DNA from 2 places in the Massilia sp. UYP11 genome. Region 1 is predicted to be linked to the other one. Evidence: predicted binding sites of a transcription regulator. Region 1 holds the regulator's gene; the other holds the start of a gene.
The links. Region 1 encodes FliA, which starts transcription of late flagellar genes. Its sites were predicted from a motif close to CTAAAGTTTNNNNNNNNNNNGCCGNTA; they were not measured.
Positions count from the first base shown of each region.

Region 2: the regulator FliA is predicted to act here: its motif matches at 3,106-3,132, upstream of ABIB38_RS15575 (flagellar protein FliT).

Region 1 covers NZ_JBNDJE010000016.1:69,355-77,173, forward strand. Annotated here, with positions in the region: gene rfbB (dTDP-glucose 4,6-dehydratase) at 1-17, opposite strand, end outside; gene ABIB38_RS18595 (M35 family metallo-endopeptidase) at 366-1,439, shown strand; gene ABIB38_RS18600 (hypothetical protein) at 1,560-2,063, opposite strand; gene motD (flagellar motor protein MotD) at 2,162-2,917, opposite strand; gene ABIB38_RS18610 (flagellar motor protein) at 2,932-3,675, opposite strand; gene ABIB38_RS18615 (RNA polymerase sigma factor FliA) at 3,657-4,385, opposite strand; gene ABIB38_RS18620 (MinD/ParA family ATP-binding protein) at 4,430-5,251, opposite strand; gene flhF (flagellar biosynthesis protein FlhF) at 5,244-6,635, opposite strand; gene ABIB38_RS18630 (hypothetical protein) at 6,903-7,250, shown strand; gene ABIB38_RS18635 (DUF2778 domain-containing protein) at 7,333-7,791, shown strand; gene ABIB38_RS18640 (hypothetical protein) at 7,815-7,819, shown strand, end outside.
Region 2 covers NZ_JBNDJE010000011.1:46,745-54,563, reverse strand. Annotated here, with positions in the region: gene fumC (class II fumarate hydratase) at 88-1,482, opposite strand; gene ABIB38_RS15580 (type IV pilus assembly protein FimV) at 1,571-2,674, shown strand; gene ABIB38_RS15575 (flagellar protein FliT) at 2,772-3,053, opposite strand; gene ABIB38_RS15570 (class I SAM-dependent methyltransferase) at 3,312-3,953, shown strand; gene ABIB38_RS15565 (CsbD family protein) at 4,047-4,223, shown strand; gene ABIB38_RS15560 (AI-2E family transporter) at 4,346-5,443, opposite strand; gene ABIB38_RS15555 (CsbD family protein) at 5,626-5,832, shown strand; gene ABIB38_RS15550 (S9 family peptidase) at 5,911-7,819, opposite strand, start outside.

The DNA of each region.
Region 1 (7,819 bases):
GTCACGAGGATGGTCATTCCTGCGGTTCCTGGTAAAAGTGTACATGGTCAGGCGGCGCCAGGGCGCCTTCCTGAGCCCAAAATCCAACGCACCATTCTCGGGGCGATATAGCTCGATTGTCAATGAGCGGCATGGCCCCCGGACAGCGCCGTACGCCAGGCGCGCCTACGCGGCTGCGTCGCTCGCCAGCCGCACGCCCATGGTCGCCCGCCTGCCAGCGGTCGCTGTTCTGTTACTTATTTGTATTAGTTTCGCCAGCCCATTGACTTGGTTTAAGAAGAGTAACAATGAACGTTGCATCAGCGCAAGATGCAGCACCTGTATGGGGTGACAGTGGGGAATCGCCATCATTTCAGGAGCCCGCCATGTCCCTCCACCCTGTCCTCCCGTCGGCCGCCGTCGCGGCCCTGGTGCTGTCGTTCTGCAGCAGCGCCGCGGCCGCCGTCGAGGTCACCGTCACGCCGGTGAAACCCGCCGTCGAGCGTGGCGACGACGTGCTGGTGCGCGTCACCCTCACCAATGCGTCCGGGGCCGCCCAGCACCTGCTGCGCTGGCGCACGCCGCTCTATGGGGTCGAGGCGTCCCTGTTCGAGGTGCGGCGCGACGGCCAGCCGGTGCGCTACCTCGGCCGGCGCATCAAGCGCGCGGCGCCCGGCCCGTCGGACTACGTGCGCCTGGATCCCGGCGCCTCGCTCAGCAAGACCGTCGAGCTGTCGCGGCTGTACGAGATGAGCGTGACCGGCAGTTACACGATCCGCTACCACAGCGCCGCCATGCCGGCGCCGGGCGCCGGTGTCCAGGCGGTGGTTGGCGAGCTGGTCTCGAAGCCGGTCAGCATCTGGGTCGACGGCCGCCTGCCGCGCGGCGCCAAGCCGGCCGCCATCGCGCCGGAACCGGGCGGGGCCGGCCTGAGCTACGCCAACTGCTCGAACGCTCAGCAAGAGCAATTGGTGACGGCGATGGATGCAGGACGCGCGATGACGCGGGATGCCCACGCCTACCTCACCTCGGGCAAGCAGTATGGCGAGCGCTACACGACCTGGTTCGGCGCGCCCGACGCCGCGCGCGGCGCCAAGGTCAGCGGCAATTTCACGGCCATCAAGGACGCGTTCGAGAACAAGCCGGTCAAGATCGACTGCGATTGCGACGAACCGTATTTCGCCTATGTGTATCCGGCGCGTCCCTATACCGTGTGGGTGTGCAGGGCGTTCTGGGCCGCGGCCGTGACCGGCACCGATTCGCGCGGCGGCACCCTGTTGCACGAGCTCAGCCATTTCGACGTGGTGGCGGCGACCGATGACCACGTGTACGGCCAGTCCGGCGCCGCCGAACTGGCGCGCACGGCGCCCGAGCGGGCGATCAACAACGCCGATTCACATGAGTATTTTGGGGAGAACACGCCGGCAGTAGGGTTGGCGGCTTCGCCGCCGACGCGGTGATGGTTATCGGTGCCCTTTTCGCGCCGGATGATCTTGCCGCTACCTATCACCGCGTTGGGTAATCTGGTCCAGTGGACCAGATTACGAGCCGCCGACCCTACGGTTCAAGCAAGCGTTGATTCACCGCTGCGTAAACGAAAACTTCACCGGAATCGCCGGACTGCTCTTGATGCTGCCCGCATCGACCTTGCCCAGGCTGGACAGCCACGGTCCGGCATAGCGGATCTCGTAGCTGTGCTGCCCTGGTTTGAAGGCATAGGCCTGGGTGATGTCGATTGTGTTCAGGTGCGTGGTCTGCGGCTTGACCTCGAGGTAGTCGGCCGGGCCCAGGGCCGCGCGCTTGACCATGCGGCCGGTGTAGGCCACTTCTGCCCCGGGTGTGCGCAGGTCGAAGCGCGGAGCGGTCAGGTCGTCGCCCAGGGCGATCTCGCGCGGGATCCACACCGACTGGTCGCCGCGGTTTTCGATCAGCACCCGCACCTTGACCGACTTGGCGCCGGTCTTCACTTCGAGCCGGTGATGCACGTTCACCTTGGCCTCCACGGCCTTGACCGCGCCGGCCAGGCCGCCCAGCGCCAGCAGCGTCGCCAGCACAGCTGCCGGCATGCTTCGTTTGACATGCATCTTGCCTCCTTCCGGGACGGGGCCACCACGGTTTGACAGACTCGCCGCCGCGGGCGCGACAACGGTCTTCCAATTATGACACGGGTAGTCGTGACAGTTCAGGGCAGAATGTTACCGCCTGTTTCAGGCAAGGCCGCCAGGATGGTCACCGCCACCCGCCGGTTGCGGGTCTGCCCGGACACGTCCGTATTCGGCGCCACCGGCCGCGTGTCGGCAAAGCCGATCGCCGACAGCCGCGCCGGCGGCAGTCCGTGGTCGATGAACAGGCGCACCACGCTCGAGGCGCGCGCGGTCGACAGTTCCCAGTTCGACGGATACACCGGGCTGGCGATCGGCACGTCGTCGGTATGGCCCTCGACCTCGATGCGGTGGCTGTCATCCCGGAGCAGGCCCGCCACCGCGCCCAGCACTTCGCGCGCTTCGGGATCGAGCAAGGCCTGGCCCTGCGCGAACAGCACGCTGGCGTTGATCTCGACGCTGATGCCGCGCGCGTTCTGGGTCACCCGCACCTGGCCCGACTTCACCAGCGGCAGCAGGGTCGCCGACAGCGCGCGCGCCATCGCGCCCATGCGCTCCTGCTCGCGCCGCGCGGCCTCGTTGCGCTTGCGGTTGATGATGTGCGACAGCGGCAGCACCGGCTCGACATTGGTGTTCACCTGCGTGGCCGCGCCGCGCCCGCCGAAGGCGTCGCCCAGGGCGTCGGACAGCACCTGGTACTTGCCCTCGTTGACGATGGAGATCGCGTACATCACCACGAAGAAGGCGAACAGCAAGGTGATCAGGTCGGCGTACGAGATCAGCCAGCGCTCGTGGTGTTCCTGCGGGACGTCCTCGTCGTAGCGCTTGCGGGCCATGATCTCGCGTGCCGTCAGTGGCGCGCCAGCAGGCTGGCGACGCGCTCGTCGACCACGCGGCCGTGGTCGCCGCTGGCCAGGTCGGCGAACACCTCGGCCAGGATCTCGTACTGCGCGACCCGGTCGTTGACGATCGCCTTCAATTTATTGCCGACCGGGTAGAGGAACAGGTTGGCCAGGCCCACGCCGTACACGGTCGAGACGAAAGCGACCGCGATGCCCGAACCCAGGCGCGCCGGGTCGGACAGGTTTTCCATCACCTGGATCAGGCCCAGCACGGCGCCCAGGATGCCGATCGTCGGCGCATAGCCGGCCGCCGATTCCCAGATGCGCGCCGCTTGCCGCTGGGCGAATTCATAGCCGTTGATCTCGTGCTCGAGCAGGCTGCGCAGCTTGTCGGGCGCGATGCCGTCCACCACCAGGCGCAGGCCCTTGGCCACGAACGGATCGGCCCTGCCCATATATTGTTCCAGCGACAGCAGGCCGTCGCGGCGCGCCGACTGGCTCCACAGCGCGATGTCGCGCGACAGCTTCTGGCGGCCGTTTTTTGGCGGCACGAACACCCAGCGCAGCATGCCGAGGCCGCGCAGGAACGTGCGCGACTCGCTCTGCAGCAGCACGGCGCCGAAGGTGCCGACGACGACGATGGCGAAGGCCGCCGGCTGCATCAGCGATGCGAACCTGCCGCCGTCGAGCGTGTAGCCGAGGAAAATGCCGGCGATCGCCAGCACCAGGCCGCCTACGCTGGCCCAGTCCATATATGCTCTCTCAAGGTGGTGCGCAGGCGCGCGACGGCCTGGGTGTGCAGCTGCGACACCCGCGATTCGGAGACGCCCATGACGGCGCCGATTTCCTTCAGGTTCAGCTCTTCTTCGTAATACAGGCCCATCAACAGCTTCTCGCGCGGCGGCAGGTTGTCGATGGCCTCGATCACGGCGTGGCGGAAGTCGGTTTCCATCAGGCCGCGCAAGGGGTCGCTGTCGTCCACCGCATAGCGGTCGAGGAAATTGCCGTCGCCGTCGTCGTCATGGAAATCTTCGTAATAGAGCAGCTGGTGGCCGCCCGAGTCGGCCAGCATGTCCTGGTAATCCTCGAGCGAGAGCTTGAGCGAGCCGGCCACCTCGGATTCGCTCGGCGGGCGGCCCAGCCGCTGCTGCAGCGCGTGCATTGCGGTCTCGACCTTGCGCATGTTCTGGCGCGTACTGCGCGGCATCCAGTCGCTGCTGCGCAATTCGTCGAGCATCGCGCCGCGGATGCGCAACACCGCATAGGTCTCGAATTGCGCGCCGTGGGTGTCTTCGTAGCGGTTGATCGCGTCCAGCAGGCCGATCATGCCTGCTTGCACCAGGTCATCGACTTCCACGGAAGGCGGCAACTTGGCCTTCATGTGGTGGGCAAGGCGCTTTACCAACGGCATATGCTCCGTCAGCAAAGAATTCTTGTCCGTTTTCCCTTTGACCGTGTACATGCTGGTGTCAGTCTTCTCTCTACTTGTTCTATTGCCGATGCCGGTCACGAACCTAAGCGGGCTGCGCCGCCCTGCTTGCCGAACTGCGGCATGGCGTTCAGCGCGAACTTGCCTGCGAGCTGGCGAAACGCCACCGACGCACCGGCCAGCGGAAAGGCATCGACCACGGCCCGGCCCAGGCGCGCGGCCCGGTGCAGGTATTCGTCGGCCGGCACAGAGCCCATGAAGCTGAGCTTGACGGCAAGATAACGTGTTGCTGCCGCTGACATATTATCGTATACCACCTTGGCCTCAGTCTCTGTCGCGCCGGTAACAAGGATCCCGAAAGGGCGCCGGCCCAGTTGCTGCGACAAGCGCTTGATCAGTGCGTAGGCATTCGTGATCGACGCCGCGCTGGTGGATACCTGCACCACGATCTCGGAATCCACCATCGAAGCCACCGGGAAATCGCCGTCGGGGCCGAGTTCGGCGTCGACGATCACGATTCCCGTTTGCAGCGCCAGCACGTCGAAGGTCTTGCCCAGGCGGCGCGCTTCGGCCGCCGTGTCGGGCACGCCCATCGGCACCACCGAAAAGCCTTGAGGCGCCGGGCGGATCACCTGGTTCAAAGCGCTTTCCTGGCGCGCCACCTGCAGCAGCGAGGCGCTGCGGTTCATGCCAAGCCGGCGCGCGACGCCGTAGTCCACTTCGCAGGCGTCGACGATCAGCACGTCGTTGCCGGCCTGGGCCAGCGAAGCGCCCAGGTTGACCAGCATGGCGCCCTTGTCGTCTTCGGGCGTGGCCGAGAGGAAGGTGACCACGCGCGGACGCGGGCCCTGCAGCATGCGGCGCAGGCCTTCGGCCTGGTCGAAATCGAAACTAGCCAAGGCTCACCTCGCGCGCGGCTTGGGCTGCCGCCATCATCAGCGGCAGGTCGGCGTCGGTAGTAGCGTTGCCGCGGTTGCGGAAGGCGCGGTCGACCAGCAGGGTGCGGTCGGCCACGTGCAGGTCTTCCGGCACACGCTGGCCGTTCGAGATGTAGTGCAGGTTCAGCTTCTGGCGGATCACGATGTCGAGCACGCCGCCGATCGACGTGGCTTCGTCCAACTTGGTCATGATGGCGCCGTGCAGGCCGCTGCCCTGGTAGGCGCGCACCACTTCGTTCAGCGTTTCGCCCGTCGAGGTCGAGTTCAGGCACAGCAGGCGCTTCACGTCGGCGCCCGAGCCGGACAGCATGGCGACCTGCTCGGCCACCATGTGGTCGCGCTGCGACATGCCGATGGTGTCGATCAGCACGGTGTGCTTGTTGCGCAATTCCTTCAGGGCGATGCGCAGGTCGGCTTCGTCCTTCACCGAGTGCACCATCACGCCCAGGATCTTGCCGTAGATGCGCAGCTGCTCGTGGCCGCCGATACGATAGGCGTCGGTGGTGATCAGGGCCAGCTTGTCCGGGCCGTGGCGCATCACGCAGCGCGCGGCCAGCTTGGCGGTGGTGGTGGTCTTGCCGACGCCGGTCGGGCCGACCAGCGCGTACACGCCGCCCTGCTCGAGCAGCGCGTCTTCGTTGCCGATGGTGGTCAGGTTACGGGCCAGCACGGTCTTTACCCAACGCATGGCCTCGAGCGCATCCTTGGTTGCCGACATTTTCTCGATCAGATAACGCGCCAGGGTGGCCGAAAAACCGGCAGCCAGCATCTCGCGCAGCACGGTGGCCTTGTGCGGCTCGCGCTGGGCGGTGGCGTTCCACGACAGTTCGGCCAGCTGGGTTTCCATCAGGCCGCGCATGGCGCGGATCTCGCTCATCATGCCGTTCATTTCGGCGGCGGCCGATTCCTTGGCCTGGGCGATGGCGGCGCTCATCATCGAGGTCATGGCGCTCATGTCGATCGCCGGCTCGGCGCTCGGGGCGCGGCGCTCGGCGTAGGTCGGGGCCGGGGTCACTTCGGTATAGGCTGGCGCGACCGGCGCCCTCGGCGCGGCCGGGGCGGCGTCCTGCAGGCGGCGCGACAGGAAGGCCGGAGCGGCTGCGGGGGCCGCTGCCTTGGCTGGCGCCAGGTCGTCGAAGTGCTGCAATTGCGGCGCCGGCTGGGCCATTTCCGAATCGGCGGCCGGCGCGGCCAGCGAGGCCACGTCATCGTTGTCCAGCGCCAGGATCTCGACCTGGCCGTCGACCGGACGGTTGGAGAGGATGACGGCGTCCGGCCCCAGGGCTTCGCGCACCTTGCGCAAGGCATCTCGGGACGTTGCTGCCGTAAATTTCTTCACCTTCATCTGGTTCTCCGCGCTTCAATCTGGTTCTGCATGACGGCACGATGCCTGTCGATAGGAACCATTATTGACGATGCTCTAGGGAAACCATCAGGGGAAAAGGATGGGGAAAAGGGCCTATTTCATCGACATCGGCAACAGCGATACATTTTGATTGAATGGCAAGCCGGTATTGTCGTCAGAAGGCGTCGCGGCCGGGCGATCTTTGTCCTACAAGAGAGGTCTAAGTGGGCAAGACAGGCTGACTGTCGATGGCCCCCGGGAGGCACCATGGTCAAATCGATTCGGCTGTTGTATCGCAAGGTCCAGGGCCGCGTGCGATGCAATTACAACTGGGACTGGCAAAAGATGTGCGAGCGCTCCGCCGTCATGGTCACCGCCGTCGAGTGGAGCGCCGGGACCGGGACCGGCGCCGCGGCCTATCCCCACGATTCCTCGCCCGGCCGCCCCCACCTGGGCCGGGCGAACGTGTATGTGACCAATATCGGACCGCACGATTCCGAGGGCGGGCCAGGCGGCGTCGAGTTCTATCTGCACGCCGACTCGGAGGTTCCGCTCGACGTGCTGGTGACCATTACCGACCTTGGGCTGGTCGAGCGCACGATCACCATCAAGTGATGAGCCTGTTGTTGCGGCTCAGCGAGCGAACGCGATCTATCTCCCATCATTAGCGTGTGCCAAAGCTTTTAGGAGATAGAGAATGATCGAATGCGCGTTTGAACTCAACGGACGGCCGATGAGCATGTTCAAAATGAATGCTTTGCAGTTCCCAGCTTTTTCAGGACTGGACAACCATGCCAACCAGCCGAGATTTGCATGCAATCCAGATCTCGGGCCGATTCCGCCTGGTGCTTACTACATCGTGGACCGGCGGTCAGGCGGCCGGTTGGGGCCGCTGCGCGATTTTTTCGTCGATCGTTCGGAATGGTTCGCCCTCTACGCAACGGATGGCAAAATCGACGACGAGACTTTCTGCAATGGCGTGAAACGAGGAAACTTTCGACTTCATCCACGCGGAGCGGCAGGTATTAGTAGAGGATGCATTACCATTCAACATCAAGCTGACTTCAACATCATTCGCGCGCACCTGAGAGCAGGCCGGCAGATCAACATACCAGGCAGTTCCATGACAGCTTACGGGCGGGTGACGGTCAAGTGAACAAGGTAATGACACGGACACTGATGAC
Region 2 (7,819 bases), on a different contig from region 1:
GTTGGTGAAGGCGGCGTACGATTGATGAGGTCGCCTAATGTGGACGTGGAACGCCGTCGTTCGATCGACACCGCAGCGTCGTCCGGCTTACACCGGATCCGGATGCGTCATGTCGATCGGCACGATCCACTGGTCGAACTGCCGTTCGTCGACGAAACCGCTCTGCAGGGCGGCCTGGCGCAAGGTCAGGCCGTCCGTCGATGCCTTCTTGGCGATCTGCGCGGCGCGATCATACCCGATGTGCGGCGCCAGCGCAGTCACCAGCATCAGCGATTTTTCCATCAGCTCGCCGATGCGGGCGCGGTTCGGCTCGATGCCCCGGGCGCAATGCTCGTCGAACGAACGCATGCCGTCGGCCAGCAGGCGTGCGCTCTGCAAGAAGTTATGCACGATCATGGGCTTGAACACATTGAGCTCGAAATTGCCCTGCGAGCCGCCGACCGTGATGGCGACGTCGTTGCCGAATACCTGGCAGCACAGCATGGTGAGCGCTTCGCACTGGGTCGGATTGACCTTGCCGGGCATGATCGAGCTGCCCGGTTCGTTCTCGGGAATGGTGATCTCCCCCAGGCCGGAGCGGGGGCCGGACGCCATCCAGCGCACGTCGTTGGCGATCTTCATGAGGGCCGTGGCCAGGGTCTTGAAAGCGCCGTGGGCGCCGACCATGGCGTCGTGGGCGGCCAGGGCCATGAACTTGTTCGGCGCGGTCTTGAACGACAGGCCGGTGCGCGAGCCGAGCTCGGCCGCAATACGCGGGGCGAATTCGGGGTGGGCGTTCAGGCCGGTGCCCACCGCGGTGCCGCCGGCGGCCAGCAGCAAGAGGCCCGGCAGGGTGGACTTCAGCAATTGCTCGGCATAGTCGAGCTGGGCCACGTAGCCGGAGAATTCCTGGCCCAGGGTCAGCGGCGTTGCGTCCTGCAGGTGGGTGCGGCCGATCTTGACGATCGGCTCGAAATCGCGCGATTTGCGCAGCAGGGTGCCGCGCAGCTGGGCCAGCGCCGGCAGCACATTCTTGGCCAGGGCCCAGGCGGCGGCCACGTGCATGGCGGTCGGGAAGATGTCGTTCGACGATTGGCCCATGTTGACGTCGTCGTTCGGGTGCAGCAGTCGCCCTTCGCCGCGCGCGCCGCCCAGCAGCTCCGAGCCGCGGTTGGCCAGCACTTCGTTCATGTTCATATTGCTTTGCGTGCCCGAGCCGGTCTGCCAGACGGCGAGCGGGAATTCGTCAGGATGGCGGCCCTCGAGCACTTCGTCGGCCGCCCGCATGATGGCGTCGGCCTTGTCGCTGGAGAGCTTGCCGAGCGAACGGTTGACCGCCGCCGCCGCACGCTTGACCTGGGCCAGCGCCGCGACCAGCTCGGGCGCCATGCGCTCGGTGGAGATGTGGAAATGGTGGAGCGAGCGCTGGGTCTGCGCGCCCCATAGACGATCGGCAGGCACGTCGATCGGGCCAAAGCTGTCCTTCTCAATCCTGTTTTCCATAAACATTCCTGTTTTACAAGGGGCTGGGATTAAAGAGTTTATCGCAATGTCCGTTAATTACGCTTGGGCTTCTCTTTCGGTATTCCTTATGGCTAGCCGCCTCCCCTTGACCATCACTTGCACGCTGCTGTCCGGCCTCGCCGGCGCAGCCGAACTGGGCGAAGCGCAGGTCGCTTCGTACATCGGCCAGCCGCTCGTGGCGGACATTGAACTGACCATGCTCGCCGCCCCGTCGACCCCGGTCCAGGTGCGCCTGGCCCACCCGAACGTCTACCGCGGCGCCAATATCGGCATGCCGCACATGCTGTCGACACTGAATATGACTGTGACGCAGCGCGAGGGCCGCCAGTTCCTGCGCGTCACGTCGCTGGCCCCGGTCGAGTCAAGCCGCCTGCACCTGTACCTGGAACTGGCCGATGGCGGCCAGCGCGACGTGCGCCTGGTGACCTTGTCGATGGCGCCGGATCCGAATCCCCCGCCGCCGGCGCCGGCCAGGATCGCGACGCCGGTCGTGGCCGCCACGCCGCCGCCGGCCGCGGTCGCGCCGGTCGTGGCCAAGTCGCGTCCGGCGCCGCCCCCCGTGCCGGTCGTCGCGAAGATCGCGCCGGCGCCGAAGCCGGAACCCGCATCCGGGGCCGAGCCCAGGCCGGAACCGCCACGGGAAGCGCGGCCGGCGCCGGCCGCGAAGCCGACCCCGCCGCCCAGGGCGCTGCCCCTGGCGCTGGCCGCACCGCCTGCGCCGGCCGCCTGCGCCCCCGGCATCGACCGTTCGACCGTGTGCGCCGCGCTGGATGTCAAGAATGCGCAATTGCGCGAACAGATCGGCCAGCTGGAAGACAAGGTGAAGGTATTGCAGGTGGCGCTCGGCGCCAGTCCGGCGGCGGTGGGCAAGCCGCAGCTTGCCAACCCGAACACGCCGCATCCGGCGCGGCGGCGTCCGGCGCCCGAACCGGAGGCGTCGACGCCCTGGGGCTGGATCGCCGGCGCCGTTGGCGCCATGCTGGTGCTGGCCGGCGCTGCGCTCCTGATGCTGGTGCGGCGGCGTCGCCAGCGGGCAGGGCAGCTTCAGCCCATGCGCGGCGTACCCTGGATCACGCGCCTGCGCGAGCGTATCGCGCGCAAGAAAACAAGCCCGGAACCGGTCGAGCCGAATCTGGACGAGACCGGGAAGCAGATGTCGACACCAGGGTGACGGTGCGTAATGCAGGACGTGTGATCGATGAGGCCAACAAAAAAGGCACCCGCAGGTGCCTTCGTTCAGGATTCGCCGGGAATCAATGCACCGGGAATCAATGCGCCTGCAGCGCGCGGTCCAGCCGGCCATCGGATGGCTCGGTCACGTCGCGGATCGCGCGGTCATTGGCCATCAGCTGCTTGAGCAGGTCGATCTTGCGCAGGCGCTGGGCGCCTGCCAGGGCAGGCATGCCGGCGGCGGCGCTGCGGGCTTCGACCTTGGCTTCCAGGTTCAGGCTGGCAAACTCGTTCCAATCCCCGGTCTTGGCGGCGTCCGACATCCGACGGGTCAGGCCAGCCAGGTTTTCGTACATCGCGAGGGCGTCGTTTGCGTTCATGTTGCCACCAAAACAATGAAAGTCCGGCCGGATTGCCGGTTGTCTGGTTCTTTTACGGCAGCGGTTTCGGGAACTTTAGGGTTGCCTCGAAAAAATCTTGAATTTTTTTTGAGGCGGTCTGGCATGCCATGCCACGCCGTTGCGCGGCATGGCGCACCGCTTTCGCATCCCCTGGTCAACGATCGACGCGCGGCGACGGCGCCGTTCGCCGCCGGCTGGCATACTGTCGTCATGGATCATGAGAACAAACACGACAAGATGCACGCGGAGGAGCACGACGCGCACGACGCGCTCGACGAGATCGCGCGCCGCACGCTGGCGCATTACGAGCGCAACGCCGATGCCTTCTTCGCCGGCACGATCGACCACGACGTCAGCCAGAACATCGCCGCCCTGCTGGACGCGATCGAGGCTCCGCGCCCGTACACCATCCTCGACCTGGGCTGCGGCCCGGGGCGCGACCTCAAGACCTTCGGCGCGCTGGGCCATCGTGCCATCGGCGTCGACGGCAGCGAACGCTTCGTCGCCATGGCGCGCGCTTACAGCGGCTGCGAGGTTTGGCGCCAGGATTTCCTGCACCTCGATCTGCCTCAAGGCTTATTCGATGGCATTTTCGCCAACGCGGTGCTGTTCCATGTGCCCAGCGCCGCCTTGCCGCAGGTGCTCGCGCACCTGCACGCCGCGCTCAAGCCGGGCGGGGTGCTGTTCAGTTCCAATCCGCGCGGCGACAACCAGGAAGGCTGGAACGGCCCGCGCTACGGCAGTTATCATGATTACCCCACCTGGGAACGCTACCTGCGCGCGGCCGGCTTCACCGCGCTGCATCACTACTACCGTCCGCCCGGCCTGCCGCGCGACCAGCAGCCCTGGCTGGCCAGCGTCTGGAGAAAACCAGGGTAGTTGTTGCGACCTGTTTGTTAAGCGTCGAACAGAACCGCCTGGAAGTTCTACCTATTCTTAAGGCTCATCCACGTCACAGGCAAGGAGACTGCAATGAACAAGGATCAAGTCAAAGGCAAGGCGAAGGAAGTTGGCGGCAAGGTGCAGCAGAAAATCGGCGAAGCCGTCGGCAGCCGCCAGCAGCAGAGCGAAGGCCTGTCGAATCAGGCCGAAGGCAAGGTCCAGAAGAAAGTCGGCGACATGAAGGAAGTCGCCAAAGGCAATCGCTGATCCAGCCCGTCTTCCAGAACGGCCCGGTCGTGAACGCGACCGGGCCGTTCTGCTATCTGGCCGCCGAATTGCGTCCCGGATGATGCGCCAGGCGTCCGGATGGCGACGCCAGGCCAGCGCCCTCAGCCGGGCGCCGCTCCTTGCGCCGGCCGGTCCCCCAGCACGTCTTCTATATAGAGCATCTTGACCAGCACCGACAGCACTGCGGCCAGCGGTGTCGCCAGCGCCACGCCGGCGAAGCCGAACAGGGTGCCGAAGACCAGCTGCATCACGATCACCAGCGCAGGCGGCAGGTCGATCGCCTTGGCTTCGATCATTGGCTGCAGCACATAACCTTCAAGCATGTTGATGGCCGCGAACAGCAGCAGCGCATACATCGCCATTTCCGGACTGATCGACAGTGCCAGCAGCACCGCCGGGATGCCGGCCATGATCGGGCCGAGGTAGGGGATGAAGTCGAGCAGGCCGGCGATGATGCCCAGGATCAGCGCCAGCGGCACGCCCAGCAGGGAGAGGCCGATCGCGGTGGTGGTGCCGACGATCAGCATCGACACCGCCTTGCCGAGCAGCCAGCTGGCCAGCGAATCACCGATCTCATCGATGACCTCGCGCGCGCGGCCGCGCCTGTGCTGCGGGATCAGGCGGATGAAGCCGCCGGTATACACACCCGGCGTGGCGGCAAAATAGATGCCGACGAAAATGATGATGACGACGTTGCCGAGGGCGCCCAGCACGCCCGTGAAGAACAGGCCGGCATTCGGCACCAGCGAACTCATCTGCTTGACGATGTCTTCCGGCGGCGGCAGTTCGTCGACGACGCGCTTGAGCAGGGGATGCTGTTCGACTTCGCCCTGCAGGCGCTCGATGGCGGCCGGGATTTCCTTCGCCAGCTGGGTCGACTGTTCGGAAATCTGCGGCGCCATCGCCCAGCCGCCCAAGCCGATGATGGCGCCGAGCAGCAGCACGACGATGCCGAGCGCGAGCTTGCGCTGCAGATGAAAGCGCCGGTGCATGATCTCGCTCAGTTTATAGAGCAGGATGGCGAACAGGACGCAGGCGAACACCAGCAGCAGCGCATCGGCCGCCAGCACGGCGGCGGCCAGGCCAAGGACGAACAGCACTGCGATGCCATTGACGAGGGTCACACGGCGCGCCAGCCGGCGCTGGCCTTGTGGGGCGTCATGGGTTGCCGGGACGGTGTCGGGAGTGGTGTCATTCATGGGGATTCTCTTCTCGAGCGGCGCGCCGCGTTGCAAAAAAAGATTAGCATTCAAGCCATAAAAATGTCGCGCGGATGGGGTCGCATGACTATGTGCGTGCGCGAACAGATGAGCGGGCGCGAAAGGACTATTCTGAAGTCATCGCATGGCCATCCAGGCATGTATTACTCAAGGAGAACACCATGAACAAAGACCAAGTCGAAGGCAAACTGAAAGACATCGGCGGCAAGATTCAGGAAGGCGCCGGTAAAGCGGTGGGCAGCACCGAACAGCAGGCCAAGGGCCTGGCAAACCAGGCCGAGGGCAAGACCCAGGAAGCCTACGGCGACGCGAAAGAAGGCGTGAAGGATGCCGTGGACGGCGCAACCCGTCCAGCGCCACGTCCGTAAGCCACGCCGCGCTTTTTCGAGCGCAATGAACAACGGCCGCGTCGATCGACGCGGCCGTTTTGTTTTGGAAAACAGCGATCAGTTCGGCTGCGTGCCGCCCAGCTGCCGCTTGAAGTAGGACTCGATCAGGCCATACACGTGGCGCTGGTTGGTGCGACCCGACATGCCGTGCTTGGCGCCCGGATAGGTCATCAGGTCGAACTGCACATTGCGCTTGACGAGTTCGTCGATCAGCAGGGTGGTGTTCGAGAACAGCACGTTGTCGTCGGCCATGCCGTGGATCAGGAGCAGGCGCGATTGCATGCCGTCCAGGTGGGCGAACACGCCGCTGCGCCGGTAAGCTTCCGGATCGCCCTTCGGGGTGCCGCCGACGTAGCGCTCGGTATAGTGGGTGTCGTACAGCGCCCAGTCGGTCACCGGCGCCACCGACACGCCCATCGCGATCTTGCCTGACGCCGCGGAGAGCAGGCGCAAGGTCATGAACCCGCCATAGCTCCAGCCGAACACGCCCACGCGCTTCGGATCGACGAAGCTCTGCCTGGCGAGCCAGTCGATGCCGGCCACCTGGTCTTCGACTTCGTGCTGGCCCAGGTTGTTGTGCAACACATCGGTGAACTGGCGCTCGCGGCGGCCCGAGCCGCGGTTGTCGAGGCGGAAGACCACGAAGCCCTGCTGCGCCATGTATTGGTCAAAATAATTGCCCCAGGCGCGGGTCACGCGCTGCGAATGCGGGCCGCCATAGGTGAACAGGAATACCGGGTAACGTTTGTTCGCATCGAACCCGGCCGGCTTGATGATCGAATAGTGCAGGGTCTGGCCATCGGCCGCCTTCAGGGTGCCGAATTCGGTCGGCAGATGCGCATCGAGGTGGCGCGTGTACGGATGGTCGGCATCGAGTTCGTTCTTTTCGATCCACTCGACCATGCTGCCGTCGGCGCGGCGGATCGATACCTGCGGCGGGGTGTTCGGGTTCGAATAGGTGTCGACGAACAGCTTGCCGTTGCCGGCGAACGAGGCCTCGTGCCAGCCGTCGCCCTGGGTGATGCGGGTCGGCTTGTCGGCGCCGCGACCGTCCAGCGACAGCGCATAGGTCTGCTTGTCGATCACGGCGTCGCGATTCGACGACACATAGACCTTGCCGGCGCCTTCGTCGACGGCCAGGATATTGTCCACGCCCCAGTCGCCGCGCGAGATCGGGTGCAGCAGCTTGCCGTTCAGGTCATACAGGTACAGGTGCTTGCGGCCGCTGCGCTCGGACGCCCAGACGAAGGCCTGGCGGTTCTTGAGGAAGCGCAGGTCGTTATGGACTTCGACCCAGGTAGGGGAGGTTTCCGAGAACAGCGGACGCTGGGCCAGGGTGGCGACGTCGACCGCCACCAGGTCGAGGCGCTTCTGGTCGCGCGTCTGGCGCTGGTAGACGAGGGTTTTGGCGTCGGCGCTGAAGTCGGCGCGCACCAGGTAGATGTCCTTGTCCTGGCCGAGGTCGATTTTGCGCTGCGCGCCGGTGGCCGGATCGACGATCATCAGCTCGATCGCCACGTTCGGGTCGCCCGCGGCCGGGTAGTGCTGGTCGATCACTTCGGTGCGGTCGGCGAAGATCTCGAAGCGGCGTACCACCGGCACCGGCGCCTCGTCGTAGCGGCGGTAGGCGATGTGCGAATCGTCCGGCGCCCAGTAGTAGCCGGTGTGCTGGTCCATCTCTTCCTGGGCGATGAATTCCGCTTCGCCGTTGTGCACGGTGCCCTTGCCATCCGTGGTCAGCTGGCGCTCGGCGCCGGTGGCGAGATCGATCACCACCAGGTTCTGGTTGCGCACGAACGACACGTAGCGGCCACGCGGCGAGATCTTCGGATCGATGACGTTGCCCGAGGCGACCTTGCGCGCGGCTTCCGGCCTGGCGGCATCCACGAGATACAGGTCGCCGCCGATCGGCACCAGCAGCCGCTTGCCGTCGGGCGACCAGTAATAGTTGAGGATGCCCGACAGG